DNA from 4 places in the Megasphaera vaginalis (ex Bordigoni et al. 2020) genome. Region 3 is predicted to be linked to each of the others. Evidence: riboswitches for the same ligand, from Rfam matches in the RefSeq annotation. Region 3 holds a riboswitch; each other region holds the start of a gene.
What was found. Region 3 has a riboswitch for S-adenosylmethionine ahead of C0977_RS10075 (MetQ/NlpA family ABC transporter substrate-binding protein). Riboswitches for the same ligand answer to the same signal wherever they lie in the genome.
Positions count from the first base shown of each region.

Region 1: linked by a shared signal. The riboswitch ahead of metK (methionine adenosyltransferase) and the one ahead of C0977_RS10075 (MetQ/NlpA family ABC transporter substrate-binding protein) in region 3 are both predicted to bind S-adenosylmethionine.
Region 2: linked by a shared signal. The riboswitch ahead of C0977_RS07365 (MetQ/NlpA family ABC transporter substrate-binding protein) and the one ahead of C0977_RS10075 (MetQ/NlpA family ABC transporter substrate-binding protein) in region 3 are both predicted to bind S-adenosylmethionine.
Region 4: linked by a shared signal. The riboswitch ahead of C0977_RS06700 (branched-chain amino acid transport system II carrier protein) and the one ahead of C0977_RS10075 (MetQ/NlpA family ABC transporter substrate-binding protein) in region 3 are both predicted to bind S-adenosylmethionine.

Region 1 covers NZ_OEQB01000001.1:36,277-44,179, forward strand. The annotation lists gene def (peptide deformylase) at 1-216, opposite strand, end outside; gene priA (replication restart helicase PriA) at 443-2,803, opposite strand; gene metK (methionine adenosyltransferase) at 2,869-4,059, opposite strand; SAM riboswitch class I at 4,110-4,212, opposite strand; gene coaBC (bifunctional phosphopantothenoylcysteine decarboxylase/phosphopantothenate--cysteine ligase CoaBC) at 4,388-5,605, opposite strand; gene rpoZ (DNA-directed RNA polymerase subunit omega) at 5,620-5,829, opposite strand; gene gmk (guanylate kinase) at 5,831-6,460, opposite strand; gene remA (extracellular matrix/biofilm regulator RemA) at 6,460-6,747, opposite strand; gene C0977_RS00210 (YicC/YloC family endoribonuclease) at 6,759-7,634, opposite strand; gene C0977_RS00215 (Rqc2 family fibronectin-binding protein) at 7,853-7,903, shown strand, end outside.
Region 2 covers NZ_OEQB01000005.1:48,903-56,805, reverse strand. The annotation lists gene C0977_RS07390 (PLP-dependent aminotransferase family protein) at 1-374, shown strand, start outside; gene C0977_RS07385 (LysR family transcriptional regulator) at 430-1,371, opposite strand; gene megL (methionine gamma-lyase) at 1,525-2,727, shown strand; gene C0977_RS07375 (Na+/H+ antiporter NhaC family protein) at 3,098-4,516, shown strand; gene C0977_RS07370 (PhzF family phenazine biosynthesis protein) at 4,665-5,438, shown strand; gene C0977_RS07365 (MetQ/NlpA family ABC transporter substrate-binding protein) at 5,648-6,466, opposite strand; SAM riboswitch class I at 6,580-6,678, opposite strand; gene C0977_RS07360 (DUF445 domain-containing protein) at 6,791-7,903, opposite strand, start outside.
Region 3 covers NZ_OEQB01000009.1:17,318-25,220, forward strand. The annotation lists gene rhaD (rhamnulose-1-phosphate aldolase) at 143-994, opposite strand; SAM riboswitch class I at 1,134-1,228, shown strand; gene C0977_RS10075 (MetQ/NlpA family ABC transporter substrate-binding protein) at 1,309-2,142, shown strand; gene metF (methylenetetrahydrofolate reductase [NAD(P)H]) at 2,243-3,103, shown strand; gene C0977_RS10085 (FMN-binding protein) at 3,255-3,731, opposite strand; gene C0977_RS10090 (acetylornithine/succinylornithine family transaminase) at 3,936-5,105, opposite strand; gene argB (acetylglutamate kinase) at 5,105-6,010, opposite strand; gene C0977_RS10100 (hypothetical protein) at 6,039-6,722, opposite strand; gene argC (N-acetyl-gamma-glutamyl-phosphate reductase) at 6,740-7,684, opposite strand; gene carB (carbamoyl-phosphate synthase large subunit) at 7,880-7,903, opposite strand, start outside.
Region 4 covers NZ_OEQB01000004.1:187,749-195,651, reverse strand. The annotation lists gene C0977_RS06720 (gamma-glutamyltransferase family protein) at 1-1,073, shown strand, start outside; gene C0977_RS06715 (hypothetical protein) at 1,262-2,143, opposite strand; gene C0977_RS06710 (DUF134 domain-containing protein) at 2,287-2,652, shown strand; gene C0977_RS06705 (Mrp/NBP35 family ATP-binding protein) at 2,645-3,481, shown strand; partial or broken gene C0977_RS06700 (branched-chain amino acid transport system II carrier protein) at 3,499-4,732, opposite strand; SAM riboswitch class I at 4,806-4,908, opposite strand; gene C0977_RS06695 (hypothetical protein) at 5,364-5,651, opposite strand; gene C0977_RS06690 (DNA polymerase IV) at 5,682-6,863, opposite strand; gene C0977_RS06685 (LysR family transcriptional regulator) at 7,008-7,903, shown strand, end outside.

The DNA of each region.
Region 1 (7,903 bases), on a different contig from region 3:
ATTAATCAGTTCAATAAGGCCGTTGCCGTCGTCAAGGACGACAAGTTGCAGCGATTCGTTAACCTGCGGCGCGGCAAGACCGACTCCTTCGGCGGCATACATCGTTTCCGCCATATTATCCAATAAGCGCTTAATGCGTTTCGTAATCGTTTTGACCGGTTGCGCCTGCCCTTTCAGGACGGGATCGCCGGCTTTTGTAATGCGTAAAACAGCCATCTTTCACCTCAACATATGATTGCCTGCCGAAAAGGGGGCGGCAAAATAATCATTCCAACGGATTGCTGCGGCTTACAGCCGAACAACAAGATTCCATATCTAAATAATTATATACCATTCACCGCAATAAGCATAGAGCGACGTACCGGTTGGAGCGCAGTCACTCAAAAGACGAAGTCATCTTTGCGCCATGCCGTCTGCCGCCATGATTAATAACGTTCTTACTTCAATAGGTCGGTTCCACATCAATCATGATGCCGTGCTGCCAGAAAGCGGCTGCTTCTTTCATATACCCTTTTACCGCCTCCATATCCTGACCGCGCAGGAGAATGACAAGCCTGTACTTATTGCGTATTTTCTTGATAATATCCACGTACGGACCGATTACTTCCACATCCTTGCCGTTTTCGCCGCAAAAGCCCCGCAGCAAGGCGGCCAGTTCATTGCCTTTCTTACCGGCGACTACCTCGTCGGCATCGGTAATAACTACCTTGATCAACGATGCAAACGGCGGATAACGCAATTCTCTGCGAAAGACAAGCTCGGCCTCGTAAAACGCGCGATAGTCCTGGGCGGCACTGCACTGCATGACATAATGCTCCGGCGCATAGGTCTGCATGACGACGCGGCCGGGAAAATCGCCGCGGCCGGCTCTGCCGGAAGCCTGCGTCAATAGCTGAAAAGTCCGTTCGCCGGCCCAGTACGCCGGCAGATTGAGAAGACTGTCGGCAGCAAGGATGCCGACGGCGTTGACTCCGGCGAAATCATGTCCTTTGGCGACCATTTGTGTGCCCAGGAGAATATCATATTCGTGGCGGCGAAAAGCTTCAATAATATGATCGCTGCTGTTTTTCCGCGTCGTCGTATCCTGATCGAGCCGAATGATGCGGGCCGCCGGAAACAGTTCTTGAAGCCGAGCTTCCACTTTTTCCGTCCCGGAGCCGAAAAACTTGATAAATTTGCTGCCACAGGCAGGGCAAACGACTGGAACGGCTTTTTCAGCGTCACAATAATGGCAACGCAGCGTTTCGGCATGTTTGTGATAAACCATCGCTACGTCGCACGTATCGCATTTGACAACGTAGCCGCATTTGCGGCACATGACGAAGGTCGAAAAGCCGCGGCGATTCAAGAGGACGATGGCCTGCCGCCGAGCTGCCAGCGTCTCCGCCAGAAGCGCTTCTAAAGAGGAAGAGATGACGCTGTAGTTGCCGCGCGCCAGTTCTTCCCGCATATCGACCAGTTCCGTCTGCGGCAGCGAACGCCCCATAACTCGCTTAGTCAAGGTCAGCAGCGTATAGACGCCGCGCCGAGCCAGATAATAGTCGGCAATAGCCGGCGTAGCGCTGCCCAAAATAACAGGACAATCGTAATAAGCGGCTCGTTTTCTGGCAACGGACACGGCATGATAACGAGGCGATTCGTCCTGCTTATAAGAACTGTCATGGCTTTCATCGACGATCACCAGCCCCAGCGCCTGCACCGGCGTGAAGACGGCGGAACGGGCGCCGATGCAAATATGGCTCTCGCCGTTTTGCATGCGGCGGCGGTTGTTTTCCCGTTCCCCTTTGGAAAGGCGGCTGTGCATGACGACGACGTCATCGCCGAAACGGGCCGTAAAGCGTCTGACGATCTGTCCGGTCAGCGCGATTTCGGGAACCAGGACGAGAACCTGCCGTCCTGCGGCCAAGGCATCCTTCGCCAACTGCAAATAGACCTCCGTCTTGCCGCTGCCGGTAACGCCGTGCAGGACGAAGGTTCGATGATGCCCCTCACTCCGCACGCTTGCGAGAACAGCCTGCTGCTCGTCAGTCAAGGGCCACGTCGTATCGGCGGCGGCAGCCAGTGGCAAAGCCGTCGTCCGGCGAATTTTGTCCCTTCGTTCAGCCAGCCCGGTCTTGCAAAGCGCTACAGTTGTATCGCGGCTGTAACCGCTTCGCAGCACATCGGCCAGCGGCATTTCGCCTTTTTCCTGCAAGAGCGACAAGAGTTCCGCCTGTCTCTTGCGCCGCCGCAGGATACCCGCCGTATCGGCAGCGCAAAAGACGAGATACGGTTCCGTTTTCGCAGCGATTCTGTTTTCCGTCACATTTCTGCGAAGCAGCAAGCCCTGTTTCAGCAGTCTGTCGACGACGCCGTCGCCAAAGCGGCTGCGAAAGTTTTTTTCCGCCTGCTCCCCTTCTGCCGCCGCAAAGGCCAACGCCGGCTCCGACGCGGCAACGTCGCTCCCCCTTGCCGAAAGAGAAAGAACGCGGGTTTGGCGCAGACCGTGCTTTTCCACCATAAAAAGGCGCAAGGCGTCGGCAAAGTTGCAAACGTAGTACTGGCTGATCCAGAACGCCGTATCGATCATTTCCGCTTGAAATCCCGCCTCTTCCGACAAGAGAGCCGCCACGTTTTTCAAAGCATACGGAGACGCAGCCGCTTCACCTGACCGCAAAGCGATAACGACGCCCTCTTCATGGCGGGAACCGAAAGGAACGAGAACGCGGTCCCCTACACGGAGCCGCAGCGACGGCGGCACGCTGTACGAGAACGTTTGCTGCAATCGTTTTGCCGTAATGTTGATAATAATGTCAGCAATCATTTTCATTCCTCCCGGTAACAAAGAAAGGGAGACTCTCGTCTCCCTTTGACCGTACGATATGATAATTATAAACCAGCTTCACTGCGAAGTACAGCCACTTTATCCAGCTGCTCCCAAGGCAGATGAAGATCGTTCCGGCCGAAATGGCCGTAAGCGGCCGTCTGCTTATAGATCGGACGCTGCAAATCAAGCATTTCAATGATGCCTGCCGGACGCAGATCGAAGTGTTTGCGGATCAAGGCGACAATCGTGTCCGTGTCGACGTGACCGGTACCGAACGTTTCCACATGGATCGAGACGGGATGAGCCACGCCGATGGCGTAAGCGAGCTGGATTTCGCACTTATCGGCAAGGCCTGCCGCAACGATGTTCTTAGCCACATAACGGGCGGCATAAGCAGCGGAACGGTCCACTTTCGTAGGATCCTTGCCGGAAAAGGCGCCGCCGCCGTGGCGCGCCATACCGCCGTAGGTATCGACGATAATTTTGCGTCCAGTCAGCCCGGAATCACCTTGCGGACCGCCGATGACGAAACGGCCCGTCGGATTGATAAAGAGCTTTGTCTTTTCATCGAACAGTCCATCGGGAATTTCCGGTTTGATGACATTTTCGATCAGATCTTTTTCTATCTGTTCCCGCGTCACTTCCGGACTGTGTTGCGTCGAGATGACGATCGTGTCGATGTGTACGGGTTTGCCGTCTTCATATTCGACGGTGACCTGCGTTTTGCCGTCAGGACGGAGATAGGTCAGCACGTCTTCCTTGCGGATTTTTGCCAGGCGACGAGCCAAACGATGAGCAAGTGAGATCGGCAGCGGCATGTACTCGTCCGTTTCATTGGTCGCATAACCGAACATCATGCCCTGGTCGCCGGCGCCGATGGCGTCGAATTGTTCGCCGTTGCCGGCCTTGGCTTCAAGGGCCTCGTCAACGCCCATGGCAATATCCTGAGATTGTTCGTCCAAAGAGACAAGGATACCGCAGGTATCGCAGTCAAAACCGTACTTGGCACGGGTGTAGCCGATGCCGCGTATCGTCTCACGGACAATATGGGGAATATCGACATAACAATTGGTGGAAATTTCTCCTACGACATGCACCATTCCTGTGGTAATCAGCGTTTCGCAGGCTACGCGGGCATGTTTATCTTTTGCCAAAATGGCATCCAGAATGCTGTCGGAAATCTGGTCAGCTATTTTGTCGGGATGTCCTTCTGTTACGGATTCGGATGTGAAAAATTCACGATTTTTTACCATTACCATTCCTCCTGTAAAAAAATTCCCCTCTGCAAAAGAGGGGTTCTTGTTACCCATCTTCCAGTGAAAGCACTGTTGGAATTAGCACCTTTTCAATAGTGAAGGTTGCTGCGGCGTCATCGGGCCAATCCCTCTGCCGACTCTTGATGGAACATATGTAATTTACGGTACTTAGTATTATAGAATAAGGACGAAAAAAAAGCAATAGATCGCCGTCGTTTTCCTATATCGCAAGCGCATGAAAATCATGCCTTCCAGTCTCGTCAAACGACACAGACAAGGACACTTTGCGGCTTGCCTAAAGTATCCTCGCCTCCACGTTTTTATTTTACGCCTCAGCGCTTTCTTTCGCAGCGACCAAAGCGGCGCCGGCGCTGATGATCTTTTGCGCTAATTCAAACTTGCTCATCATTTCCATCGCCTCGCTGCGCCCGTCAGGGAACAAAAAGGTCGCTATATTCGTCGTCCCCTGAAACCCGGCGCCGGCGACGCTGACATCATTGGCAACAAGCATGTCGAGGTTCTTTTTCTTCAACTTACCCATACCGTATTCGATGACATTGGTCGTTTCAGCGGCAAAACCGATCAGTACCTGATGCGTTTTTTTCTGTCCCAACCCATACAGAATATCAGGATTCTTAGCCAGTTCCACAGTCAACGTTTCCGACGATTTCTTAATTTTATTTTCCGCCGGCCTGGCAACGCGATAATCGGCAACTGCCGCTGCCTTGACGACCAGATCGACGGAATCGTAAATCTCCTCGCAAGCGGCCTGCATTTCCAGTGTCGTGCCGACATCGATGCGATGCACGCCTAACGGCGCCGGCAAAGCTGACGGAGCCGCGACGAGAGTCACATCGGCGCCGGCCAGCATGGCCGCTTTGGCAACGGCAAATCCCATGCGGCCGCTGGAACGATTGCCGATATAGCGGACCGGATCGATCCGTTCCCGCGTACCGCCGGCCGTGACCAGCACTTTTTTGCCGCGCAGCAGCGCCGAACTGCAGGTAGTCTTTTCGATATATTCGACAAGTATGTCGGGATCGGGCAGCCGACCGACGCCGTCAATGCCGCAAGCCAAACGGCCGCTGTCCGGCTCGGCGATGACATATCCCAAGGCCTTCAGCTTCTGCAAATTCCCCTGAACGACGGGATTGAGATACATATTGCTGTTCATCGCCGGCGCGATCATAACCGGCGCTTTTGTAGCCATCAGCGTCGTTGTTGCCAGATCGTCGGCAATGCCATTGGCGATTTTGCCGATAATATTGGCCGTCGCCGGAACTACGACAAACGCATCGGCCCAGCGAGCCAGGGCAATGTGCTCAATATTGAACTCAAAGGTATCGCCGAACATATCGACGGCAACGGGATTTCCCGTAATTTCACGCAGCGTCAGCGGCGTGATGAACGCTGTCGCATGCTGCGTCATCACGCATTTCACGACAGCCCCTTCCTTGCCGAGGAGACTGGCCAAGGCGGCCGCTTTGAACGCGGCGATACCGCCGCTGATGACAAGTACGATCTTCTTGTTAGCGAGCAACATGAGAATTCCCCTTTTTATTTAATTCCGACCTTAGGCACTTCATATTTAATTTTTCCTTCGTCAATTTCTTCCATGGCGACGGAAACGACTTTGTTCGTATCGACATCAACCAAAGGGTCGTCGCCGTCCGTCAATTCGCGGGCTCGTTTGGCCGCCAACGTTACCAAGGTGTATTTGCTGTCCACTTTCGTCATTAACGATTCCAATGTCGGTTTAATAAGCATATTATTCTCCCCTTTTATACTGTTTCAAGACTGCCGTAATGGTATTGTCATTGCGCGACGTCTTCCGGCATTCCGCAGTCAATATGGCATCGGCCTGGCAGACGGCCCGCTGCAGATCATCATTTATGATAACATAATCATACCGTCTTATCCAGTCCAGTTCACCGCGCGCTTTGGCCAAGCGTTTGCAGATGACTTCATCACTGTCGGTGCGCCGGTCGCGGAGCCGCTGCTCCAGTACGGCCAGACTGGGCGGCAGGATGAAGATCAGCACGGCTTCCGGGTATTTCTCCTGGACCTGCATAGCGCCTTGAATGTCGATTTCCAGCATGACATGCCTTCCTTCGTCCAGCCGGCGGAAAACGAAATCTTTCGGCGTCCCGTAATAATGGTCATAGACCTTGGCATACTCCAAAAAAGCGTCGGCTGCCAAGAGCGCTTCAAAATGAGCGTTGTCCGTAAAACGGTAATTGACGCCGTCGATTTCGCCGGGCCGAGGCGGCCGTGTCGTCATGGATATGGAATAGCCGATCTCCGGAAAGTCACGGCGCATGGCGTCACAGATCGTGCCTTTCCCGGCGCCTGACGGGCCGGAAACGACGATGAGAAGTCCCTTGTCTTTCGCCGCCATTATCCTTCGTCTCCTTCATCCGGACACATGTCGCTCACGTCTTCGCCGACATGCAAAATGCGATGGGATATCGTTTCTGCCTGAATTGCCGAAAGAATAACCTGACCGTGATCCATAATCAGCACTGCCCGCGTCTTTCTGCCAAAGGTCGCGTCAATCAGCGTATTGTGCTCCCGCGCTTCCTGCACCAATCGCTTGATCGGCGCCGATTCGGGGCTGATAACGGCCACCACCTTATGCGCCATGACCATATTGCCGAAGCCGATATTTAAAAGATTGAAATTCATAGCCGTCTCCATTATTCGATATTTTGAATCTGTTCGCGAATCTTTTCCAACTCGTTTTTCAGCTGCAACACGTATTCCGTAACCTCCAGATCGCCAGCTTTGGAACCGATCGTGTTCGTTTCGCGGTTCATTTCCTGCATCAGAAAATCAAGAGAGCGGCCTACGTCATTGCCGTCGCTTAAAAGTCGTTCTAATTGTAACACATGGCTGCGAAATCGTACAACTTCTTCGGTAAAATCCGATTTATCGGCGTAAACGGCAATTTCCTGCAGAATCCGCCCCTCGTCGGCACTGCTGCCGGCCTGTTCCAGCATCTTTTCAATCCGCTTGCGCAGCCGCTCTTCGTAAGCCGCCATAATCACCGGACGCCTGGCGGCGATTTTTTCAATGATCTCCTGCAAAGAAGCCGCACGCGCCGTCAGGTCGCGTTGTATCGTTTCTCCTTCACGGCGCCGCATCGTCATAAGACTCGTCAGCGCCTCTTGCAGCGCCGTTTCGAATACGGGACGACAGACTTCGGCGTCGATCCGCGGCGGTGTCTCCGTAAACCAATCTTTTGTCAGCGACGCGACCTCGGCAAGCGATGTCGAACCGCCGTCAAAGCACTCTTCTCTGGCCCGTTCCAGCGCTTCCTTACAGGCCCGCAGCGCTGCCAGATCGACCGTAATTTCCGGCGCCTGCGGCGCAATTTCCCTAACCGTTACGAAAACGTCGACCTTGCCGCGGTGTAAGTGTTCCTTAATCTTTCTGCGCAACCCCTCTTCAAGACGCAAATACGAATGGGGCATACGAATATTTAATTCCAAAAAACGTTGATTGACGGAGCGCAGCTCTATTGCCACTTCGATGGAGCCGTCACTATGGCTGCCGCCGCCGAATCCGGTCATGCTGTTCACGCCGATTCCTCCTCCCGGCCCTTTCTCTGTTCTTCATCAGGCGCTTGTTTTCTTAGCGTAATACAGAGGCCGCAAGCTGTCAACAGGAAACGCAGTTTCTCCGAAAAAATTCCCTTTTCCCGTTTGAAATCGTTTCCATTCCCTTTACCGAAGATTTACTAATTCGCATAAATCTCCTATAATAAACGGTAGTATAAAGGAGAAAAAACATGAATCTTGACGGTATTACCTTACATTCCATTACCACCGAATTGACGGCC
Region 2 (7,903 bases), on a different contig from region 3:
TGCTGGAACTGGCTTCACGCCTGATTCTTTCCGGGAAGTACGAGGAACTGCTGCGTTTGCGCCGCGAACGTGTCGCCAGGAGGAATCGCCTGGTGAATGTTGTTCTCGGAGCGTATGACATCGCCGGCACGGCGGAATGTATCAGTCGCTGGCTGACGTTGCCGCCTGCCGTGACGGGACTGGAGTTTGAGAAAGACGCCGCTGCCGCCGGTGTTTCCATTTACGGTGCGGAACACTTTGCCGTCGGCGCCGCTGCGTCCGTCAACGGCGCTCGTCTGGCTATTGCGTCACCGCGGGATGAAGCGGAACTGACGGACGGCTTGCGGCGTCTCAAAATCCTTTTGGACGGATATGCCTATGAAGGAAAGAAATAAAGAACGGCGGTCACCTGTTCGTATTCATGCTAACAGGTGACCGCCGTTCTTTATTTTACGAGACATAATCGCTTTTGGACATAACCTTGTTCAGCGAATCTTGCAGATAAGCGATATATTTGGTCATTTCCGGACTCATGGCAGCATTTTTTCTCTTTACCCAGCCGATCTTCATCGTGCCGACGGGACCTTTTATCGGCACGGAAATGACGTCGGGGCCGACGATGCGGGGCAGGAGGCAACCGGTTCCCAGATTATAGGCATCCGTATTGGCGATGATGCTGAGCATTGTCGAGCGGTCCGTGACGTAGATTGTCTTTTGTGAATAAACCTTGGGAATCACCACTTCTTCCGACAGCTGGGCCGGATCGCTGCCTTGTTCATAGCGGATATAGGGATAGGGAAGGAGTTGTTCGATAGTGAGTTCTTTTTGCGAAGACAACGGATGCCGGCTGCTGATATAGGCGTGCGGCGGAAAGTCGAAAAAGGGGACGAATTCGAGCCCGTTTTTGGTGAATGTGCGATGCATGAACTGTTCCGTCATGTCGGAAACGTAAAGAATTCCGATCTGGCTGCGTTGAACCAGCACATCCTGAATTACTTGTGAAGTCCGTACTTCGTGGATGCGCAGCGTATAGCGGGCCGTGTCCGGCAGATTCAGGATGAAGCTGATCAGGCCGTCAACGGCAAAGAGGTAGTGTTGCGACGAAATGGACAAATGCAAAGCCTCCGGCATGGCCCTTTCTTTAGCGAAATAATCGCGCATCGTATTTGAAGCTTCCAGCACGTGATTGGCAAAATGGAGAAATTTCGTCCCCTCCGGTGTAAAGGCGATGCCGTGTCGGTTGCGGCGCAGAATCTTGATTTGAAATTCTTCCTCCAAATCCTTTACGACCTTGCTTAAGCTCGGTTGGGCAATGAACAATTTGTTTGCCGCTGCGGAAATGGAGCCGCATTTTGAAATCTCAATAATATATTTCAACTGCTGCAGTGTCATATAGAATCTCCTGTCATAACTTTTTTCTATGCATTTGTGAGGCTACACGGTATTATTCACAAAAAATTATATATGATATACTTTGCAGTGTCAAAAGGGTATGTCCGTATTACGAATCAGGCTTCACACAACGACAGTCAGGAGGAATGAAGGATGAAAAGAGAAGAGTTAATGAAAATGGGATTTGCCACGCGCGCCATTCACGGCGGTGCTTCGACAAATACGTTCGGCGCATTGACAGCGCCTATTTACCAAACTTCTACGTTTGTTTTCGATTCTGCTGAACAGGGCGGCAATCGGTTTGCGTTGGCGGAGGAAGGCTATATTTACAGTCGTCTCGGCAATCCGACGAATGCCGTTGTCGAAGAAAAAGTAGCTATTCTCGAAAATACGGAAGCTTGCGTTTCCACCGGCTCCGGCATGGGAGCTATTTCGGCGGCTCTTTGGACGGCTGTCCAGTCCGGTGACCACATCGTTGCCAGTGATACGCTTTACGGCTGCACCTTTGCCTTGATGAATCACGGGCTGCCTCGCGCCGGCATAGAAGTATCCTTTGTCGATATGACCGATCTCGATGCCGTGCAAAAAGCGATGAAGAGCAATACGAAGGTCGTCTACATGGAAACGCCGGCCAATCCGACGCTGAAAATTGTCGATATTGAAGCGATCAGCAAAATCGCGCACACTGTTGAAGGTTGTATTGCCATTGTCGATAATACGTTCTGCACGCCGTATATCCAGCGGCCGGCAGAATTGGGCGCCGACGTAGTCGTTCATTCGGCAACAAAATATCTGAACGGCCACGGTGACGTTATCGCCGGTTTTGTTTGCGGTAAGACGGATTTTATCACCCAAGTACGCCTCTTCGGCATTAAAGATATGACCGGAACGGTACTCAGTCCTTTCGATGCTTTTCTTATCGCTCGCGGCATGAAGACCTTGCAGATTCGCATGGAAAAACATTGCGCCAACGCGATGAAGGTGGCCGAATTCCTCGAAAGCCATCCTGCCGTAGCCACGGTCAGCTATCCTGGATTGAAGAGCTTCCCGCAATATGAGCTGGCAAAAAAACAGATGGCTCTTCCTGGCGGCATGATTTCCTTTGAATTGAACGGCGGTAAAGAAGAAGGCGCCGTGGTCATGAACAACGTTCACGTCTGCAAGCTTGCCGTATCTCTTGGCGACGCCGAAACATTGATCGAACATGCCGCATCGATGACGCACTCGACGTATACGAGTGAAGAACTCAAAATGGCCGGTATCAGCGAAGGCCTGGTGCGTTTGTCCGTAGGGCTTGAAGATGCCGAAGATATTATTGCCGATTTGAAGCAGGCGTTGGATCTGATCGTTAAATAACCTATACCCATATTCATCACCGAGAAGCAGCAAGAGCAGATCTGGCTGCTTCTTTTTTTTGCGCAGTTGTTTTTGAGGTGTTGCTTTAAAGAAAATAATTGCAGTAAGACAGGGTATAAAAAAATATAGAAAATTTCTATAGATGATTAAAATAAAAATATATTATACAAATAAATATGATTGTGATAAATTTAACATATATATTTCGTGGGGCAGATGTACAGCCGGATTAAATCTTTTTGACGTATTTTTTAGCTAAGACAGAACGAAACTCTTTTACCGATTCGGGGGGCAGTCAAGGGGAAGAGCGTATGGTTGTTTAACGGTGTATTGTTAAGGAGATGTGTTTTAATCGAAGGGAGAGATCGTTGTGAGTACAGAAGAGCAAGTTCGTACAGAGGAGGAAAAGGGGAAAAAGGTGGTGGAAGAAAATACCGTAAAACCGAGCGGCAAGGCGCTGATTCCTTTTCTCGTTTTTGTGGCCGTTTATCTGGGCAGCGGGATGATTCTTCATCTGAGCGGCGTGCCGATGGCTTTTTACCAGTTTCCGGCGCCGTTGGCGGCGATCATCGGCGTTATGGCAGCCTTTATTTTGATCAGCGGTTCTTTTGATGATAAGTTCGATACCTTTGTTAAAGGCTGCGGCGATTCCAATATTTTGATTATGTGCGTGATCTTTTTATTGGCCGGCGGCTTTGCTACCGTTTGCAAGGTGATGGGCGGCATTGATTCGACAGTCAATCTCGGCTTGACGTATATTCCGCCGGAATATTTGGCGGCCGGTATTTTTATCATTTCCGGATTCATTGCTACGGCAACGGGAACGTCGGTAGGCAGCGCCGCCGCCGTAGGTCCTATTGCCATCGGGATTGCCGACAAGACGGGCGCATCGCTGCCGCTGATCATGGGTTGTGTTCTGGGCGGCATCATGCTGGGCGATAATTTGTCGATCATTTCCGATACGACGATCGCTTCGACGCGGACGCAGGGCTGTGAAATGAAGGATAAATTTAAGCTGAACTTCTGGCTGACGCTGGTCCCGGCGATCCTTACCGTTATCCTGTTGATCTTTTTCGGGCAGTCGGAAACGATTGTGACGACGGGAGAGCATGAATTTAATCTCATCAAGGTGCTTCCGTATATCGTCGTTTTGGTGACGGCCGTTGCCGGGGTCAACGTTTTTCTGGTTCTGGTCATGGGGACGGTGTTGGCCGGCCTCATCGGTATCGCGTATGGAGATTTGACTTTCTTGACGTTTATGCAGGCCATTTATAAAGGCTTTGTCAGCATGAACGATATTTTCCTCTTGTCCATGTTTACCGGCGGCTTGGCGGCAATGGTCAGCAAAGCCGGGGGCATAGCGTATCTGTTGACGAATATACAGAAATTCATCAAAGGAAAAATTTCAGCTGAACTCGGCATTTCGGCGCTGGTTTCCATTACGGACATCGCCTTGGCCAATAATACGGTGGCTATCATTGTTAACGGTGAAGTTGCCAAGCGGATCTGCTATACCTTCCACGTCGATCCGCGGCGCAGCGCGGCCTTGCTCAGCACCTTTTCCAGTATTTTCCAAGGCTTGGTTCCGTATGGGGCGCAAATGTTGATCGTGACGGGCTTTGCCGGCGGCACCGTCTCACCGCTGGAAGTCTTGCCGTATACATGGTTTATTTATCTCTTGGGCATCTCGGCTGTCGTATCCGTATTCATTCCCTTTTCGGACGGGTTTATCAAGAGAGATCCCTGGAATTTCGAAGAAGGGAAAGCACAGAGCAAAGTTTCGGCATAACGTGCGGGAAAGGGTGTTCCCTTCGATGCAACACGTCCGTGTGCCATACATTGTACGCCATACAATCTTTTGATTGTATGGCGTATTTCTTTGTGATACGCTAAAAACAGGAACAGTTTTTAGCAATTTGTATGAGGAGGAGAGGAAAATGAAAGACTATCATGTGGACGCTTTTGCAAAAAACGTTTTTACCGGGAACCCGGCCGTCGTCTGTGTTCTGGATCATTGGCCCGATGACGGCCTGATGCAGCAGATCGCCATCGAAAATAATTTGTCCGAGACGGCGTATACCGTTCCGGAAGGGGATGATTATCGCCTGCGCTGGTTTACGCCGGGAGGAGAAATCGACCTTTGCGGTCATGCAACCTTGGCAACGGCGTTCGTTCTGGCTAATTTTATTGAGCCGGAACGGCAGGTCTTTCACTTTCATACGCTGGGCGGCGATTTGACGGTTCGGCGTGAAGGGGAACTGTTTTCCATGGATTTTCCGGCGTATGCGATGCAGCCTGTGGCCGTGACGGCGGCGATGACGGCGGCGATCGGCCGTCGGCCGTTGGCCGCGTATATGGCGCGGGATCTCGTTTGCATCATGGATGATGAAGATTTCGTTCGACAGGCGGAACCGAATCAGGAGAAGATCCGGGAACTTGACGGGTTGCTGCTGCATATTACGGCTAAAGGCCGGGATTATGATTGTGTCAGCCGCAGCTTTGCGCCGAAGCTCAAAGTGCCTGAAGATCCGGTCTGCGGTTCCGGCCACTGTCATATTTTGCCGATTTGGGCCGCGCGTGAGGGGAAGACGGCGTTGCATGCGTATCAGGCTTCCCAACGAGGCGGCGAGCTGTTTTGCCAAGTACACGGCGACCGTGTTACTTTGTCCGGATATGCCTGCCTGTATTCGACGGCAGAACTGCATGTATAGGTAAGGAAAAGGAGGGGCCCATCTGTTGCTCCTCCTTTTCCTGTGATGTGGCTGCTTTTTTTTGCGCGCAAAGATGGCGGCCAGATCGGACCGGACCGACAGACGGCGTCGACCTCTTGGGAGCAGCCTGCGTATAACGGTGATCCTTGCGCGATAGCAGCGGGCTTTAAGCCATAAAAAAACACGCTCTGCAGAGCGTGTTTTTTTTATTAGAACGCCGGCAAGATGGTGCCTTGGAAGTGTTCTTCAATAAACTTTTTAATCGCTTCCGACTGATAAATGGCGACGACCTTTTTGTACGTTTCATTGTTTGCATCTTCGTCACGAACGACGATGACGTTAGCGTAAGGCGAGTTTTTGTCTTCGACGATGAGCGAGTCTTTTTGCGGATTCAGGCCTGCCGGAATCGCGTAGTTCGTATTGACGCAAGCCAGATCGGTATCGTCAAGAGAGCGGGAAATCTGAGCGGCATCCAATTCGACGAACTGCAAATTCTTCGGATTTTCGACGATATCGGTTACGGAAGCGTCAACGGAATTGCCGTTTTTCAAGGTAATCAATTTTGCCTGCTGCAGCAGAAGAAGTGCGCGCGCACCGTTTGTCGGATCGTTCGGAATGGCGACTTTGGCTCCCGGGGTGACGTCGGCAAGGGATTTGTATTTATGGGAATACGCCGCCATCGGCAAGATGATGGATTTGCCGATAGACGTTAACTTCAGCCCCTGTTTCTTGATGACATTGTCAAGGTAAGGCTGGTGCTGCATGGAGTTCATATCGAGGTCTTTGTCGGCAAGGGCTTTGTTCGGCTGGACATAGTCGTTAAATTCGACGACTTTCAGCGTAATGCCCTGTTTGGCCGCTTCCTTAGCCACTTCTTCCATTACCTCTGCATGCGGTCCTGCCGTTACGCCGACTTTGATTTCTTTTTTTGTAGTATCGGCAGTGTCGGAGCTGCCGCAGCCTGCTGCAAAGATACATGTTGCCGCAATTAAGGCGAGACTGATAACTTTTTTTACGGATACGTTCATTTGATAATTCCCCCTGTATATTATAATGATGAGTATAAATTTCAACCGGCATAGCAGCGTCTTCAAGTGACAAAAGAAAAGCCGTCATGACGATGACGGCTTGTGTATATGCTCCTTCATCTGTCGGTAAAACCGCTGGAATTAGCACCTTTCCCCGAAAGGAGGTTGCCGCAGCTTCACAGGGCCAGTCCCTCTGCTGCTCTTGATGAAAACGGTATGCAGTTGTTGAAAGTAATGATAACGCGTCGCCGCGATCTTGTCAAGAGGAAATGACAGCTCGTCGCATATGACGGTTTTTCAAGACGGAAAGTCGTGGCTTTGCGGCTACGTGAAGGCCCAATTACGGATCAGCGGCACGACTAGGGGCTGATAAAGGAAATATAAGAAGGAAAAGACGCAAAAGCCTATGGATGCGCCCACAATGGCTCCGTTGATGCGGATCCACGACAGGTCTTCGCCCAGTTTGTTTTCAAGGAATTCGTTAAATTTCCGCTTGTCAAAAGTTGACAGGACGTCACGGACGGCAATGGCGATGAGACTGTGTTCGTGTTCGAGAAGAATATTACAGGTGCGGCAGATCTGTTCATCAAGCCAGTTTTTTACGGATTCATGGGAACGGCAATAGGCAATGTACCGAAAGAACTGCGTTTCCAACATATCCTTCAGTTCCTCCTGTCCTGTCTGACCGCTTGTAAAATAGATTTCAACAGACCCTTGGGTGGCATCGAGCCATTGTTCGAGCGGCAGGGAATCGATGAACTGGTCTTGCCAGTTCTGGACGGCGAAGGCCAATTGACCGCTCATGGAATAGAGAAACAATTCAAACTTGCGGCAGAGCCACTCTTTTTGCGCCGCATCGGCCTGTTCCCAATGATCAAGCCAGATGAGCAGGCCGCTTTTGATATCCTGAGCTATTTTTTGCGGGTCCACGATGCCGAGTACTTTGTTAATTGTCAGCGTGGAGACCGTCGAATGTTTGGATTCTTCCTGCCATTGCAGGATCAGATCTTTTATCACCGTGTCAAATTCGTCGCTGGCAATAAGTTCTCTGATGAGATTGAGCGTATCTGTGAACATGTTGCTGTTCGGGTCAGCCAACAGGGAAATGAGACGGTCCTGGAAAAAGTTGACGAGCGGTTGCTTTTTGAGATAGCTGCGTAAACGAATAAGGATCGCTTGTTGTGTGTCTCCTTTTTGAGCAAAACCGTAGGCTCGGATTGAAACGGCATAAAGCAGATTTCGAAATTTTTCCTTTCCCGCCGGTTCGCGCAGCCATACCGATAATTTATCGATGAACGAAATGTTGCGCAGCTTATCTTGCCAAATCTTGGGCTGCAGCAGCTGTTTGGAAATAATTTTAGTAATACTGTCGATAATCTGTTCCCGATTGCTGTACAGCAGTTCCGTATGGTAGGGAAATCCCAGCGGTTTCTCGAA
Region 3 (7,903 bases):
TTTGGACAGTATTATATACTGCACACTCTGTTCTTGTCAAGCAACGGACGGGCATCTTTTTGTACGGCAAAACATGCCTGCAAATGCCGTCGGCACACCATCATAGTTGTTCCGCGCAAAAACGGCGGAAAAGGCACGGCCCTTACGTCTTCCCTTTTGACGTCTCTTCCCCTAGCCGCAATGCGCCTTCGTGTAGAACCAGGCCGAAGGCCGCCGCCAGATCCGACAAGTTCTGATTCGTCATCGCCTGCCGTTTGCCGCCCATAGCGCGGATTTTCACACAAATGGACGCCGCTTTTTCCAGCGAATCCATTAATCCGAAAGCGTCATCAAAATCGTCACCGCAAACGAAGGTGCCGTGATGCGCCCAGATGACAGCCCGATATCGCTCCATTTTCGCCAACGTCGCCGTCGCCACCGCTTCGCTGCCGGGCACCATCCAAGGTACGATACCGATACCTTCGGGAAAAACGAGGGGATTTTCAATATCCGCTTCCCACAGTTCCCTCGTAATGGCGGCATCGTCAATGGGAACGACGAACGTCAAGGCGATCAGATTTGCCGGATGCGCATGGTAAACAATGCGGTTGCGACTTGCATCCCGTCTCTTCTTCAACGCCTGTGTCCGAAGGTGCGTCGGCAGCTCACTGGTCACGTTACCGCCCTTTTCCAGCCCCCAACGGACGGCATAGCTGCCGCCGTCGGCTGCCAGCTCAATAATGCCGAGGCACTCTTCCGGAGCGGCAGCAACCTTGCTCATGTATTTGCCGCTGCCCGTAAGAAGAAAGAAATCGCCGCCCAACACCGGAAGCGGCATCGTCAAAGGCAGCCAGTTCCGTTTCGTACCGAAGCCCGCACGGCAAGCAGCCGCTTCCGCCGCCGTTAAACGATAGCTGAGATTACCGCCGTTTCGTTCATGCCAGCCGCGCTGATTCGCTTCTTCCGCCATATGAATGCAGTCTCTCACAAAGGACTCGTGCAATACTTCCATCATTCGTTCCTCCTCATCATTCATGTCTTTTCAGAATAGCACAGGGATTTCTCCGCGTCTACAATTTTGCCGCAAAAAATCTATCCTCTTTCTTGACAATGATTCCTTTTCCTAGTAGAATGACAAGCGAACAAGTTCATACATTTTATCCAGAGTGGCGGAGGGACTGGCCCTATGAAGCCCGGCAACCGGTAATACGGTGCCAATTCCTGCGGAAGCAATTCCGAGAGATAAAGAAACGGTACCCTCTTTCTTCTTTCGGAAAGAGGCTTTTTTATTGACTTCCGCTATACATTACCAAAGGGGGAATCCGTTAAATGAACCATTTCAAAAAATTATCTTTATTAGCGACGGCAGCACTTCTGTCGTTGGCAGTATTAGCAGGCGGCTGCGGCAGCAGCACACCGGCAGGCGGTACGGAAAGCACGAAGAATACGACGATCACCGTCGGCGCCACACCGGTACCGCACAGCGAAATCCTGAATGAAATCAAACCGCTTCTGGCTAAAGAAGGCATCGATTTGAAAATCGTTGAATTTATGGACTATGTCAAACCGAATCTGGCGTTGGCCGACGGCGAACTCGATGCAACGTTCCATCAGCACGTGCCGTTTATGGATAAATTCAACAGCGAACACGGCACAAAACTCGTCTCAGCCGGAAAAGTCCACGTCGAACCGATGGGCGTGTATTCCCATAAGATCAAGGATCTGAAAGACGTACCGCAAGGCGGCAAGGTGGCCATTCCTAACGACCCGTCCAATGGCGGCCGCGCGCTCCTCATTCTGCAAAGCGCCGGATTGATTACCTTGAAAGACGGCGGCAACATTGCGTCTACAGTGCAAGATATCGTCGGCAACGACAAAAATCTCCAATTCCTTGAACTTGAAGCCGCACAAGTTCCCCGCTCCCTCGACGATGTCGACATTGCCGTTATCAATACGAATTTCGCCATGGAAGCCGGTTTGAATCCGCTGAAAGACGCCCTTTTCCTGGAATCCAAGGATTCGCCGTACGCCAATATTCTGGCAATCCGCGCAGGCGATGAATCGCGGCCGGAAATCCAGAAATTGATCAAAGCGCTCCAGTCTCCGGAAGTGAAAAAATTCATTGAAGACAAATACCAGGGAGCCATTTTACCGAGTTTCTAACGCGCCGCAGAAAGACCGGAATTCTCTTGAAAAATTCCGGTCTTTCTTTCATACTGTACATACAATCAGTCGTTTCAATTCATCATAAAGGAGACAGCCTATGACCGCCAGCCCCTCATTTCCTGACAGAAAAACATTTTCTCTTGAAGTCTTCCCGCCCAAAGCGGCTTCGCCGCTTGAACCGATGATCGCCGTCCTGCGTGAACTGAGCGAATTAAAGCCCGATTTCATCAGCGTCACCTGCGGTGCCAACGGGCAAGGCGGAACGCGAACAGCGGAAGTCGCAGAAAAAATCATAACCGACTGCAAGCTGACCGCCGTCCCCCACCTGACTTGCCTAAACCTGACCGCCGCAGAGGTACTTGCCGTACTCAATGATTATCGCCAACGGCGTATTACCAATCTCCTGGCGCTCCGCGGCGACAGCGTTCCCGGACTTGAACCGGCCGCCGTCTTTCCTCACGCCATTGATCTGATCCGCTTCATCAAAGAACAAACAGGCGATGAATTCAACATTGCCGCCGCCTGCTATCCTGAGGGGCACCTTCAGGCTACCAGCCTTGACGACGACATTCATTATATGAAGGAAAAAGAAGCAGCCGGCGCCGGCAAATTTTTATCTCAACTGTTCTTTGATAATACCATCTTCTACCGCTTTCGCGAGCGAACCGCCGCTGCCGGTATAACCGCGCCGATTGAAGCCGGCATCATGCCGGTTACAAGCAAGAGTCAAATCGAACGGATGATCGCACTTTGCGGCGCATCGCTGCCGCAAAAATTCCGCCGTGCCATCGACGCGTACGGCGACGACCCGACCGCCATGCAGGATATCGGCATCGCCTATGCCATCGACCAAATTGCCGACCTTCTGGCCAACGACGTCGACGGCATCCATGTGTATACGATGAATAATCCTGATGTTACGCGAAAAATCAAGGACCGTATCCAATCACTGTTATGATAAAAAGCGTTATGAAAACAAACGACACGCCGAACGTTTAAACAACGTTCGGCGTGTCGTTTTTCCGTCCGGCAAAACGGCGCAAAGTAAGCCAAAAACAAGCGCCGACCCTCGCTGCAATCGGCAGCGCGGCTAGCCACTATCTTCCCCTCTATTTCTGTGCGTCAACTAAGGCTTTCCGCGCCGCTTCGACAAACTGCGTATGCGAGACGGTCGCCCCAGCCACAGCGTCAACGGCATCGACAGACTGCGTTTTGACGAGGTCATCGCCATACATTTTCATGGACCGATACGCTGTTTGCGCCCGTTTATAGCGATCTTCGCCTAAATTCTTACCGTACGTTTCATCTTTTATCTTACCGTCTCTATCTATCCCCTTAACGACAACGCCGGTAATCTTGTGATTCCGCACGGTAATCGCCACATCTGTCTTACCCAACTTGTCGTCAGCGGAGCTTTCTGCCGTATACGTGCCGTCTTTACTCTTGCCTAAATCGGCGACAGCAGTTTGTGCACTGTCTCCCGGCTTCGACGCTTTAGCGCCATCGTCCGTTGTGCCGCAGCCGGCCAGCAACACTGCCGCCATCACCACGGTACAACAGAATAAGCCTATCTGCTTTCCCTTCATCGCAATTCTCTCCTTTATTTTACAGATGATCTGTATATAGCGCAGGCAATCGCGCCAGTATAGTATGATCATACTGCACAGAGAAACGATTTTCAACTCCCGTGCAGCATAAAAAGCCGCTGCAAACAGTCCGGCGCAGCAGCAAAGATCTGGTGCAACGCATAAAAGGGACAGGCAAGTAGTCTCTTGCCTGTCCCTTTTGATTTACGCGTCGATAATTTTCTTCAATTTCTCGACAGCCCGTTTCAACACGTCCATAGGAATATTCAGCGGCGGCAGGAGCCGGAGCAAATCGTTCGCCGTCAATACCAAAAGGCCTTCGTCAATACAGTTGCTGACGAGTTGGGTTAACTCTTTGTCCGTCTTGACGCCGATCATCATGCCCATGCCGGAAACAAACTGAACATGCTTGCAACGCGCCAGTTCTTCCTTGATATACGCGCCTTTCGCCTTTACGTCCTGCAGCAGCGCATCGTCAATCCGGTCAATAATATTGCAGGCGCCAGCGGCACAGATCGGATTACCGCCGAACGTGGACCCGTGACTGTGGCTGTCAAGCGTTGCGGCGCACGACGCGGCAAACAGTGTCGCCCCCAAAGGCAAGCCGCCGCCGAGGGCCTTGGCCGTAGATACGATATCGGGTTGGATACCGTAATTCATATACGCATACAGCGCGCCGGTCCTGCCGTTACCGGTCTGTACTTCATCGATAATCAGTAACATATCATGCACCTTGGCGTAAGCGGCCGTAGCTTGGACAAAATCCCGATCCAAAGCCCTGACGCCGCCCTCTCCCTGAACGAGCTCCATCATGACGGCGCAAACGTCGTTTTTCTCCGCCAGCGCTTTAACGGAATTGAAATCGTCGGCATCGGCATAAACGAAACCATCTACAAAGGGACCGAAATCCTGATGCAGGGAATCCTGACCGGTAGCGGACAACGTCGCCATCGTTCTGCCGTGAAAGCTGTTTTTCAGCGTAATGATCGTATGCCTGCCGTCGCCATACTTATCATGCGAATACTTCCGCGCCGCTTTAATGGCACATTCATTGGATTCGGCGCCGGAATTGGAAAAGAACACCTTTTTCATTCCCGTCCGCTGGCAGAGTTTTTCCGCCAACAGCACCTGCGGCTCTGTATAAAACACATTGGAAATATGACTTAATTTCTGCAGCTGCGCAATAACGGCCGCCTGCCAGGCATCGTCGGAGACGCCGAAAACGTTGACGGCAATACCGGCACTCAGATCGATATATTCTTTACCGTCCGTATCATACAATACGGCGCCTTTACCGTGATCCAGGACGACATCCAGACGATTGTACACATTAACGATATATTCCTTATCCAATTCCTTATAGTTCCGCATCATCATAGCGCTCCCTCTCCGTCATCAACATGCTGCTCAACAACCATCGTCCCCAGCCCCTCTGCCGTCAGCAGCTCAATCAAAATAGCATGAGGAACCGTGCCGTTCACGATGAAAACACGTTTTACGCCGGCCTGCACGGCGTCGGTACAGCACTTCACTTTCGGAATCATACCGCCGGCAATCGTGCCGTCTCGCTTTAATTCCGCCGCCTGCTGCAATGTGATTTCTTTGAGCAAGGTGGAGGCGTCATGCGGATCGGCAAGAACACCATCAATATTGGTCATGGAAATCATGCATTCCGCGTGCAACGCACCGGCAATTTCCGCAGCTGCCGTATCGGCGTTAATATTATACGCTTTTCCTTTCAGATCGGTACCGATCGTGGAAATGACGGGAATGTACCCTTTTTCCAGGTTATCCTTAATCAGGGATACGTCAATATGCGTGATTTCTCCGACCAGTCCCAGTTCGTCGCTTTGCTTCTTGACTTGTATCATTTGATCATCCAGACCGCAAAGGCCGACTGCCTTACCGCCCATCAGTCCCAAAAGGTTGACCAGATCTTTATTGACCTGTCCGGCCAATACCATTTGTACGACTTTCATCGTTTCTTCATCAGTTACGCGCAAACCGTCAAGAAACTTCGACTCTATTCCCAGTTTGTCGAGCGTTTCTTTTATATGCGGGCCGCCGCCGTGAACGAGAACGACCTTGACGCCGATCAGACTCAGCAGCACCAAATCCCCCATAACCGATTGTTTCAACGGATCGTTCGTCATGGCATTGCCGCCGTACTTGACGACGATAATCTTCCCGTTATACCGCTTGATATACGGTAAGGCATCGGTTAAAATCGCCGCTTTATCCGCATTTGTTATTGTCGAACCACCTGTACTCATTGTCATGTTCTTCCCCCCGCTCCGCCGCCGGCTTTTAACTTGCCGTTCTGCAGCATCTTTTCACACCCATCGATTCCAGCGCCAACGCCAAGGCGTCTGCAGCAAACAAGTGCGGCTGCCGCTCTGCAGCCACAGCCATCAAAACCGCATCATAATCGTGAAAGTCATAGCGATCTGTCAAATTTCGCCAGACAATTCCCGCCTCTTCGCCCGATAAGCCCGTATCGGTCAAAAAGAGCGCAACCCCTTTGCCGGCAACAGTCGGCGCCGCAACGACGGCCATGACGTGAGATCCGCAGCCGCTGACGGTCAATATCTTTCCTGCCGATATGGAGGCCAACGCCTCCGCGCCGTCATCGTTCAGATCGGCAGCCAGTGAAGGAAAACTGTCCACAAGCCGGGACGGCCGAAAGTGCCCTGCGGCGGATCCGCTGGCAAGCAAAGCGGATCCATGCACGCCGGCGGCAGCATCGGCCGCCGCACAAAGCTGCCCGGTAATCTCGCTGCCGCGTCGTCCCTGCGGCAAAGCAATCCCATGATGCCAGATAAGCACCTTCGTCATCGTACAGGAAATCCGCGTATGGACGGAACGAAGAAGATAACATTCCTTTTCGCTGCGAATCATGGCCGTATCCACCTTAAGCCTGCTGTCCATCCCGCTGTACGTAACGGATGAACGAAACCCCTGCGGCAACTTTGTTGCACCTATGCCGTTCATCTTCATTCCACCTTTCTTCAACGATGTAGCTTCAACCCCGTTGTCGCCTCGGCTCCGATCATATAGTTCATATTTTCGATAGCGGCGCCGGACGCCCCTTTTCCTAAATTATCAAACAACGTCGTGATAACGATTCGTTCATCATTACCGCTGATCAGTATCTCCATATCATCGTATCCCGCCAACGCATTGGCGCCGACAAGTCTCTTGGCATCATCGACAGCGGCGACACGGATAAACGGACTGTCGCCGTAATGTTCGCTATACAACTGCCAAATATCCCGGCAGCCGACCTTTTTTTGCAGCAGTCTCGTAAAAATCGGCACCGTTACTTCCATGCCGCTGTAATAATCGGCAACGACGGGTGTAAATGCAGGTTCATACTGGAGACCGGAAAATTTTTTCATCTCCGGTAAATGTTTATGCATCTGATTGAGCCCATACTGGCGCGGCGCCGAAAATGCTGCCGTTCTGTCAGGCCCTTCGTATTGTTCTATCATTTTTCTGCCGCCGCCGCTGTAACCGGTAAGGGAATAGGCGGTTACAGGATAGTCAGCGGCCATAACACCGGCTGCTATCAACGGCTGCACAGCGGCAATAACACCGCTGGCGTGACATCCGGGATTGGCGATGCGCTTGCCGGCGGCAATAGCCGCACGCTGCGTTGCCGACAATTCGGGAAACCCGTAGATCCATCCCGCCGCCGTCCGATGCGCCGTCGACGTATCGATAAGGCGCACCGAGAGATCCTCCGCCAATACGGCCGCTTCCCTTGCCGCCCCGTCAGGCAAGCAAAGAAACGCGATGTCGGCAGCAGCCAAACAGTCCTTAACCGCCTTCGGATCCTTTCGCAGTTCATCGTCAATGGAAATCAATTCGATATCGTCTCTGCTTTTCAGGCGATCGTGAATCCGCAGTCCCGTCGTCCCTTCATGTCCGTTGATAAACACCTTTGTTTTCATTATCGGCTCCTTCCACGCTTGTAGTATACATGCTTTACCTTTAGCTAATATTGAATTTTTATTCATTATAGTTGCATTTTTTATTTTTGTCAAACCTTTTTTTCAAGACCCGTTACTAACCCGTTTCATTATCGTACATACGGCGAGAACTCCCCACGCTGCCGTGAAGAGTTCTCCAGACCATACTCTGTTAAATTATTCATCCAGATCGTAGTCCTG
Region 4 (7,903 bases), on a different contig from region 3:
TTTTTTCCGTTTTTTATCCGACCGGAAAGCCTGCCCAACCCGGCGATCTGCTCAAATTGCCGGCCTTAGGCCGCACGCTGCGCAGTCTCGCCGCCAGCCGCTGCCGCAGTCTTTACGACGGTCCAATCGGAGCTGCCGTCGCCGCCTTTTCTCTGCAAACAGGCGGTCTCCTGCGCCAAAGCGATCTTGCCGCTTATCAGCCGCAATGGGTAGACCCGATCTGCACCAACTACCGCGGTTACGATATTTGGGAAATGCCGCCGAACGGACAGGGGCTCGTCGTCCTCATGGCTTTGAATATTGCGTCCCGCATGACCTTTGCCCAACGCGATACCGTCGACACCCTGCACCGACAAATTGAAGCCATGAAGCTCGCTTTTACAGACGGGAAAACCCATATCGCCGATCCGAACTGCATGAAAACGAACACAGCCGATCTCCTTGCCGATGCCTATGCCGAAAAACGCTACCGTGAAATAGGCGCCGCCGCGCTTTTGCCACAGCCAGTCGATGCCGATAACGGCGGCACCGTCTATCTCTGTACAGCCGATGAAGACGGCACCATGGTCTCTCTCATTCAGAGCAACTTCGCCGGTTTCGGCTCCGGAATTGTCGTCCCCGGCTACGGCATTTCCCTGAACGACAGAGGCAACAACTTCAGCCTCGACACGGCCAGTGACAATTGCGTCGGACCTTCCAAGCGGTCATACCACACGATCATACCCGGATTCGTCACGAAAAACGGCGATGCCGTCGGCGCTTTCGGCGTCATGGGAGCTTTCATGCAGCCGCAGGGACAATTTCAAGTGCTGATGAACACCATCGACTTTCATCTTAATCCGCAGGCAGCGCTGGACGCGCCCCGTTGGCAATGGCTCGGCGGCAAGAAAATCGAAGTCGAGCGGGGCATACCGCAAGCGCTTATTGACGGACTCACAGCCAGAGGTCACGAAGTCTCCGTCAATGCCGATCCCCTGCCTTACGGCAGAGGACAAATCATTTGGCGCAATGAAGACGGCGTCTTAACAGGCGCTACGGAACCCCGTGCCGACGGCGTCGTCGCCGCCTGGTAAGCTACGGGCGCAACAGCTGCCCGTCAATAGATAGGGAAGGCCGGCGCTGCAATCGCGCCGGCCCTTTTTTAACGGCTATGTCCAACTATTTCGTCCTTATATCATCAAAAAACCGTCACTCCCTATTTGTCGCAACAGTGATGCGCCCCGCCCATATCCGCAAACGACCCGCAGTTTCATCAGTCCTGTCAGCGGCGATGGGGCGCCCGATGATGCGGCGGCGGGCTCACGCGGCGAGGCGGCGGACTCATACGATGGCGGTGCGAATGACGCCAACGCCAATCGTCATCCCAGCCAAATCCCCAGCCGAATAAAACGGGAAGATAATACGCTTGCGATTGCCGGAGACGCGTATAGTAGTCTTTCGGCACGACAAAAATATCGACAACATCATTTTTTACCAGATTTCCGACCGTAATTTGTGCCGCTATCGCCGTTTTTCCACAGGCAACGGGCGTGATGACGCCGTCACTTGAAACGGCGGCAACGGCGTCGTTCAAGCTGTGCAACGCTACCGCGCAGGGTACATTGCCGGGTACAGCTACGGCCAACGCGCCTTGCGTACCTAACGGAATTTTCCCGGGAACAGCCTGTATCCTTACTTTTTGCAATAACGTTGCCGCCGACCCGTAAATCAGCTGCGTGTCCCCTTCACTGCGGACACGCCAGACATTCGTGCCGTCTTTGGCCGTCAGGTACTCGCCCAGTCGTTCCCGCGTTGCCTCGTCATAGGTACAGACGCGATAAAAATATTTATCGCGAAGTTCTTTGTCCACGCGGTAATAGTGTTTTCCGCTCCCTTGATCCAATCCGGTAAGCGTTGCCGGTAACTGTTCAATGCGCGCCGTAAGCTTAGCGTATGTCGTTCCTTTCGTAAGATAATAGTCGTCAACTTTCGGCAAGTTGACGGCCGGATCCGTTACGGCGCCCTGCCGTTTTGGCTGTGTCGCTGCCGTCGCCGACGGCGCGGTGACGACGGTTACCGCCGTATCGGCGGCAAGGGACGTCGCACCGCCCGGAACTGCCAGCCAAAAGGCTGCCGTTACAGCATATATCTGCCATGTTTTCATATAAAAACCTCCTCATTCGGCGGGTATATACAAATTGTATCATACTTTTTGCCGCCGTGATGGCTATTTTTTAAGGATATTTGACATATGTCATTTATATTTCTATAATAAAGACGATGCATTCTGAAAGGAGGTGTCTTCCCATGGCCAGACCGTCGCGTTGCCGCAAGGTTTGCGCCTTGCCTCAGGTCGATGAATTTCTCCCGGCAGACGAGAAAAAAATGCGGCCTACTGTCGTTATGACCGTCGATGAGTACGAGGTTATTCGCCTCATTGATCTCGTCGGTCTGACACAGGCGCAATGCGCTGTACAGATCGCCGTTTCCCGCACAACCGTAACCGGTATCTATGAAACGGCGCGCCGCAAGCTTGCCGATGTCGTTATCCATGGAAAACGCCTCCTGATCGAAGGCGGCAATATCAAAACCTGTCAACGGGCCGCCACGTGCCGCGCACTCTGCTGCCGTGCCGCCCTTGGGAGAGCAAAAGGAGACGATAGAAATGAGTGAAAACTGTAATCAAAGCTGCTCCAGCTGCAGCAGCAACTGCAGCAGTCGCAAAGAACCGCAAGATTTATTGGCAAAGCTTCACGAAGGCAGCCAGGTCAAGCATGTCATTGCCATAGTCAGCGGTAAAGGCGGCGTCGGTAAATCATTAGTTACCTCTCTGCTGGCAACGCAAATGCAGCGGCAAGGGTATAAGACGGCCATTTTGGACGCCGATATTACGGGGCCGTCCATTCCGACCACCTTCGGCCTCCATAAGCGCGCAAAAGGCGCGGAAAACGGCATTTATCCCGTAGAAACGAAGACCGGTATCAAAGTCATGTCTATGAACGTTCTCCTGGAAGATACGGGCGATCCCGTCGTCTGGCGCGGCCCCGTCATTGCCGGCGCCGTTACGCAGTTCTGGACCGACGTTCTCTGGGGTGATATCGACTACATGTTCGTCGATATGCCGCCCGGTACCGGCGATGTTCCCTTGACCGTATTCCAGTCCCTGCCGATTGACGGCATTTTCGTCGTCACCTCCCCGCAGGAGCTGGTTTCCATGATCGTGGAAAAGGCATTGCGCATGTCGGAGTTGATGAAAGTCCCCGTCCTCGGCCTGATCGAAAATATGAGTTACTTCGAATGTCCCGACTGTCACAGCCGTCATGAGATTTTCGGGCCGAGCCGCGCCGACGCTTCGGCGGCAAAATACGATATCCCCCACGTCGCCAAACTGCCGATCGATCCGAATTTCGCAGCCCATTGCGATAAAGGCGAAATCGAAACATACGGCGCAACGTATTTGGAAGACACAGCCGCTTATTTGACCGGCATTTTCGGTAAATAAGCAAAAAAAGCCATCTCTTATGAGATGGCTTTTTCATTTTCCGGACCGATTGCCGTTTCGCGGCGCACGTGTCCCCACACAGCGCCGCCGACAAAGCCGATGAGAAAGGGCGTGATCCAGCCAAAGCCGTAAGACGACAACGGCGTGACCGCCACAATGACCTTAGCGGCTGCCATGCCGCTAAGGCCCGGAAACGCTTCAAGCAACGCATAGATAACGACCAAATAGGTCGCCCCTCTATACGCGCCGTCATTGGGAATGACCTTGGCAAACGTCCCCAAGACCATTAATGCCAGTACGGGCGGATAGGAAATGCTGTAGATCCACCCGATATACGTAACGATGCCGTCAACGCCCAAAAGCGCCGTTGCCGCCGATACCGCCGCCGTCACGATAACGAAAAAACGATACGACACCCTTCCCGCCGACAGCGCGCTGAATAATGGCGACAAGTAACGCGGCACGGCCAATGGACTGTTCGTAATCTCCGCTGACACAGGCCCCCATATAAAGAAGACTGCCATAAATAACCAGAAGCAGAATAACCGTAATCAGGCCGCACAACACCATCGCTTCATTGCGCGATTTCCGCGTCGTATACCCCTTGGCCTCGACGGCACCGATAAACAAGGAAGCCATGATGAAGCTGACCAGAACGTCACCGGTATTATATCCGCCCAAGAAAGCATTGACAAAAGCATTCTCCACAACGGGATCTGCCGGCGTCCCCAAGGGAAAAAAGATGCCAGCCGCACCGACAACAATGAGGATCAACGCCAATATCGGAGTCAAATATTTGCCCATCTTATCAAAAACGCTGCCTTCATCAAAGGTAAAAAAATAGGCGACGGCAAAATAAATCAGCACGCCGGCAGTAAAAGGCAGATCGGGAAAATTCCCCTGTACGCCAAGCTGAACGGCCGTCGCGCAAGTCCGCGGAATGGAAACAAAGGTACAGATAATCATCAGCAACGTTAATAAGATATGATACGTGTGCTTGCCGACATGTGCCGTAAGACGCCGCACATCACCGCACCGGTTAATAACCAGAAGCGCAAACACAGGCAACAGAATGCCTGACAAGGACAGCCCGAGCAGTGCCGGAAGAAAAGCGGTCCCGCTGCTCAAGCCCAACTGCGGCGGAAAAATAAGATTGCCGGCGCCGAAGTACGTCGCAAAAAAAGCAAATCCGAGAATAAAAACGTCTCGTAGCCGCACCGTTCGGCCGGCAAGTGTTTTCGTTTCAATCATGACGATTCCCCCTAACGAATGATTGCACAAAAAAATGCGTCATCATAACGATGACGCACCTGCAAAACCCCTATTGTCATCTGTCGCCATCGCCGTGGCGCTGGAATTGGCACCTTTCCTTCCGGAAGGTTGCCGCAGCGTCGTCGGGCCAGTCCCTCAGCTGCTCTAGATGCATATTGTAATGAGACTTCTTCACTATATACCGAAAATGCTCCCCCGTCAAGCCTATCCTTTTCCGTGCACGTTCTCGCACCAGCCGTTTCCCATGACCAAAATGTGGACAACCGGCTCAAAACAGCTGTAAAAAATGGCGTAATTACGCCATTTGTACAATTCTTCACACAAAATTTACCCTTTTCAGGATAACTTATACACAAAATCACAACACCTGTACACAGCCGTTTCGCCTTCCGTCAAGATTCCGCCTTATCCTCTCCAATATGCGAATAGCAGGAGATAAGCCACGGCTCTTTCCGCCTGGAGATATCTGAGTTATCCACAATTTAAGCGGTATCTCGTCTCGAAAAGAAGGAGAAAAAGCGGCGAAAAACAGGGCATTTAAAGCCTATACACAGACAGGCGCCAAGATTGTGTGTAATTTGTGCATAACATGTGGCATATGACGAAAAAATCAATCTACCTTGCGGCTCCAATCAATATGCACACCCAGTTCCATCCAGACCTTCGCCAGCGCCAATCGCATCGTTTCCCAACTGGCGACAGGCCGTTCTTTGATCGTCTCGAAAAAAGACAGATCGACATAGTTGTGAAGCGTCTGGCAGGTCGTCAGGTACTCGTAAACCTTTCGGTTGATCTCGTCATTACAAAGATGAACCTGTACGGTCCGTGTATCTGCATCGTATTGAATATACCCGTTATCATTCGTTCCCGTATGCGCAGCTATTTTGTATATGGCCATCGTAAAAAACCTCCTTCAGTTGCTGACTGTTTATTTTCTCGTCTCTCTATCTTGTGATAATTCCCAAAGAAACCCCTTCATGATCGCTTGTCTGCCGAACCGTTCCTGCAGTCTGTCGATCGCCGCCGTCACCTTTTCCTGTGTTTCCGCATCGTCAGAAAAAAGATCGCCCTGTATTTGCAGCGGCTGCAATTGACTGACCGTCAGCCCTAAAAGCCGTATCGGCTCAAACGCCAGATCTCTGGTAAAAAGCCGTTTGGCCGCAAAATACAACTGCGCTTCCGCGCAAGTCCCCATCGTATCCAGCGTCAACGACCGCGTCACGGTCCGAAACGACGCAAACCGGACCTTGATCGTTATCGTTCGCCCCATAAGGTGATTCCGGCGCAATCGCCAGGAAACTTCATTCGCCAAGATGCGGAACTGTTCGTCCGCTTCACGGCGCGTCTGCAGATCGTGCGGATAGGTGTGCTCGCTGCCGACAGATTGCGGCCGGCGGTGCACCGACAGCGGGCGGTCGTCAATGCCGCAAGCCAACTCGTAAATACGCCGCGCCTGCTTGCCGACGGTACGCTCCAGCGCAGTCGGGCCGACGGCGGCGATATCGCCGATGTGACGGTAACCGGCACGTTCCAACGCAGCGGCCGTAACCTTGCCGACGCCCCAAAGTCTGCGCACCGGCAACGGCGCCAGCCGTTTCTGCTCTTCACCGTAACCGATCAGAACCAGTCCGTCAGGTTTTTCCAAGTCCGATGCCAGCTTCGCCAAAAATTTGTTGGGCCCGATGCCGACGGAAGCCACTAATCCCGTTTCCCGCAAAATATCCGCCTTGATTGCCTTGCCGAGATCCGTGACAACCGTATAATGCCCTTCCATTCCCGAAATATCCAAAAAAGCCTCATCTAGCGACAAGGGTTCGATATACGGCGAATACTGTGAGAAGATAAGGCGTATTTGATGCGATATGCGCCGGTAGTGCGACATGCGAACAGGCAGAAATACGCCGTTCGGACAGCGCTGCCGCGCGACCTTCATACTCAGCGCCGAATGAACGCCGCAGGCTCTGGCCTCATAAGAAGCCGTCGCTACGACGCCGCGGTCCGTCAGGCCGCCGACAATAACCGGTAATCCGCGCAGAGCAGGGTTGTCGCGCTGCTCTACAGAAGCATAAAACGCATCCATATCCACATGCATAATCCAACGTTTAGGCATTTTGCAGCGCCTCTCTTTCCATTACTGCTATTATACAACGTTTTTCCCAGTAAAATATAGGTGATTTCTCATCTTTTATCACGCTGTAACCGCTGCAAAAAAGTTGCGAGTATGGTAAGATAATTACGTATAGGAGGCGAGCATATGGACTTATTCCAACTGACATACTTCATTGAAGTTGCCCATAAAAAAAGTTTCACAAAGGCTTCAAAATCGCTGCACATCAGCCAACCTTCCATCAGCAAAGGCATCAAGGCGCTGGAGGAAAATTGGAATGTCCGCCTTTTTGACAGAAACGGAAAAAATGTGGAACTGACGGAAATGGGAATCTACCTGTTGCCGAAGGCGGAAGCGCTGATCAAGGAGTTCAGTCAGCTGAACGAGGACCTGAAGGCGCCGAGCCTGCTGAATTCCGGCAAGCTTGCCGTCGGCATTCCGCCTATGGTCGGCTCTTCTTTCATCTCTCCTTTTATTCATTATTTCACGACAGCCTATCCCGATATCGAATTGGAAATCAAAGAAGTCGGCTCACAGGAAGTCATTTCGGCCATTGACGACGGCGTCATCCAGGCCGGCTTCGTAGCCTTGCCGATCACGACGGAAACGCCGTATGAATTCTTTATTTTCAACAAGGAATGTCTGGAAGTCGTCTTGTGGAAAGATCATAAGCTGGCAAAGAAAAACCAGCTGACCCTACAGGAAATCAAGGAGGAACCGCTCGTCTACTACCCGAAAACGTTCAGCCTGAATCCCTTTATCCGCTCTTTTTATCAAGAGCTCATGACCGATCCGAAAATCGTCTGCCAGAGCAGCAACTGGGATTTTCTCGTCGAAATGGTCCGCACCAAATTGGGCATCGCCTTATTGCCGGAAACGATCTGCCGCCGCATTCCCGACGGTGATGTCATCCATATTCCGCTGACAGATCCGCAGATTCCCTGGACCTTGGCAATGATCTGGAAAAGCAAAGGCTACTTGTCACACCCGACACGAACCTGGGTTCAGTCTTTCAAGGAATTTTTCAACAAACGGCCGAGCCG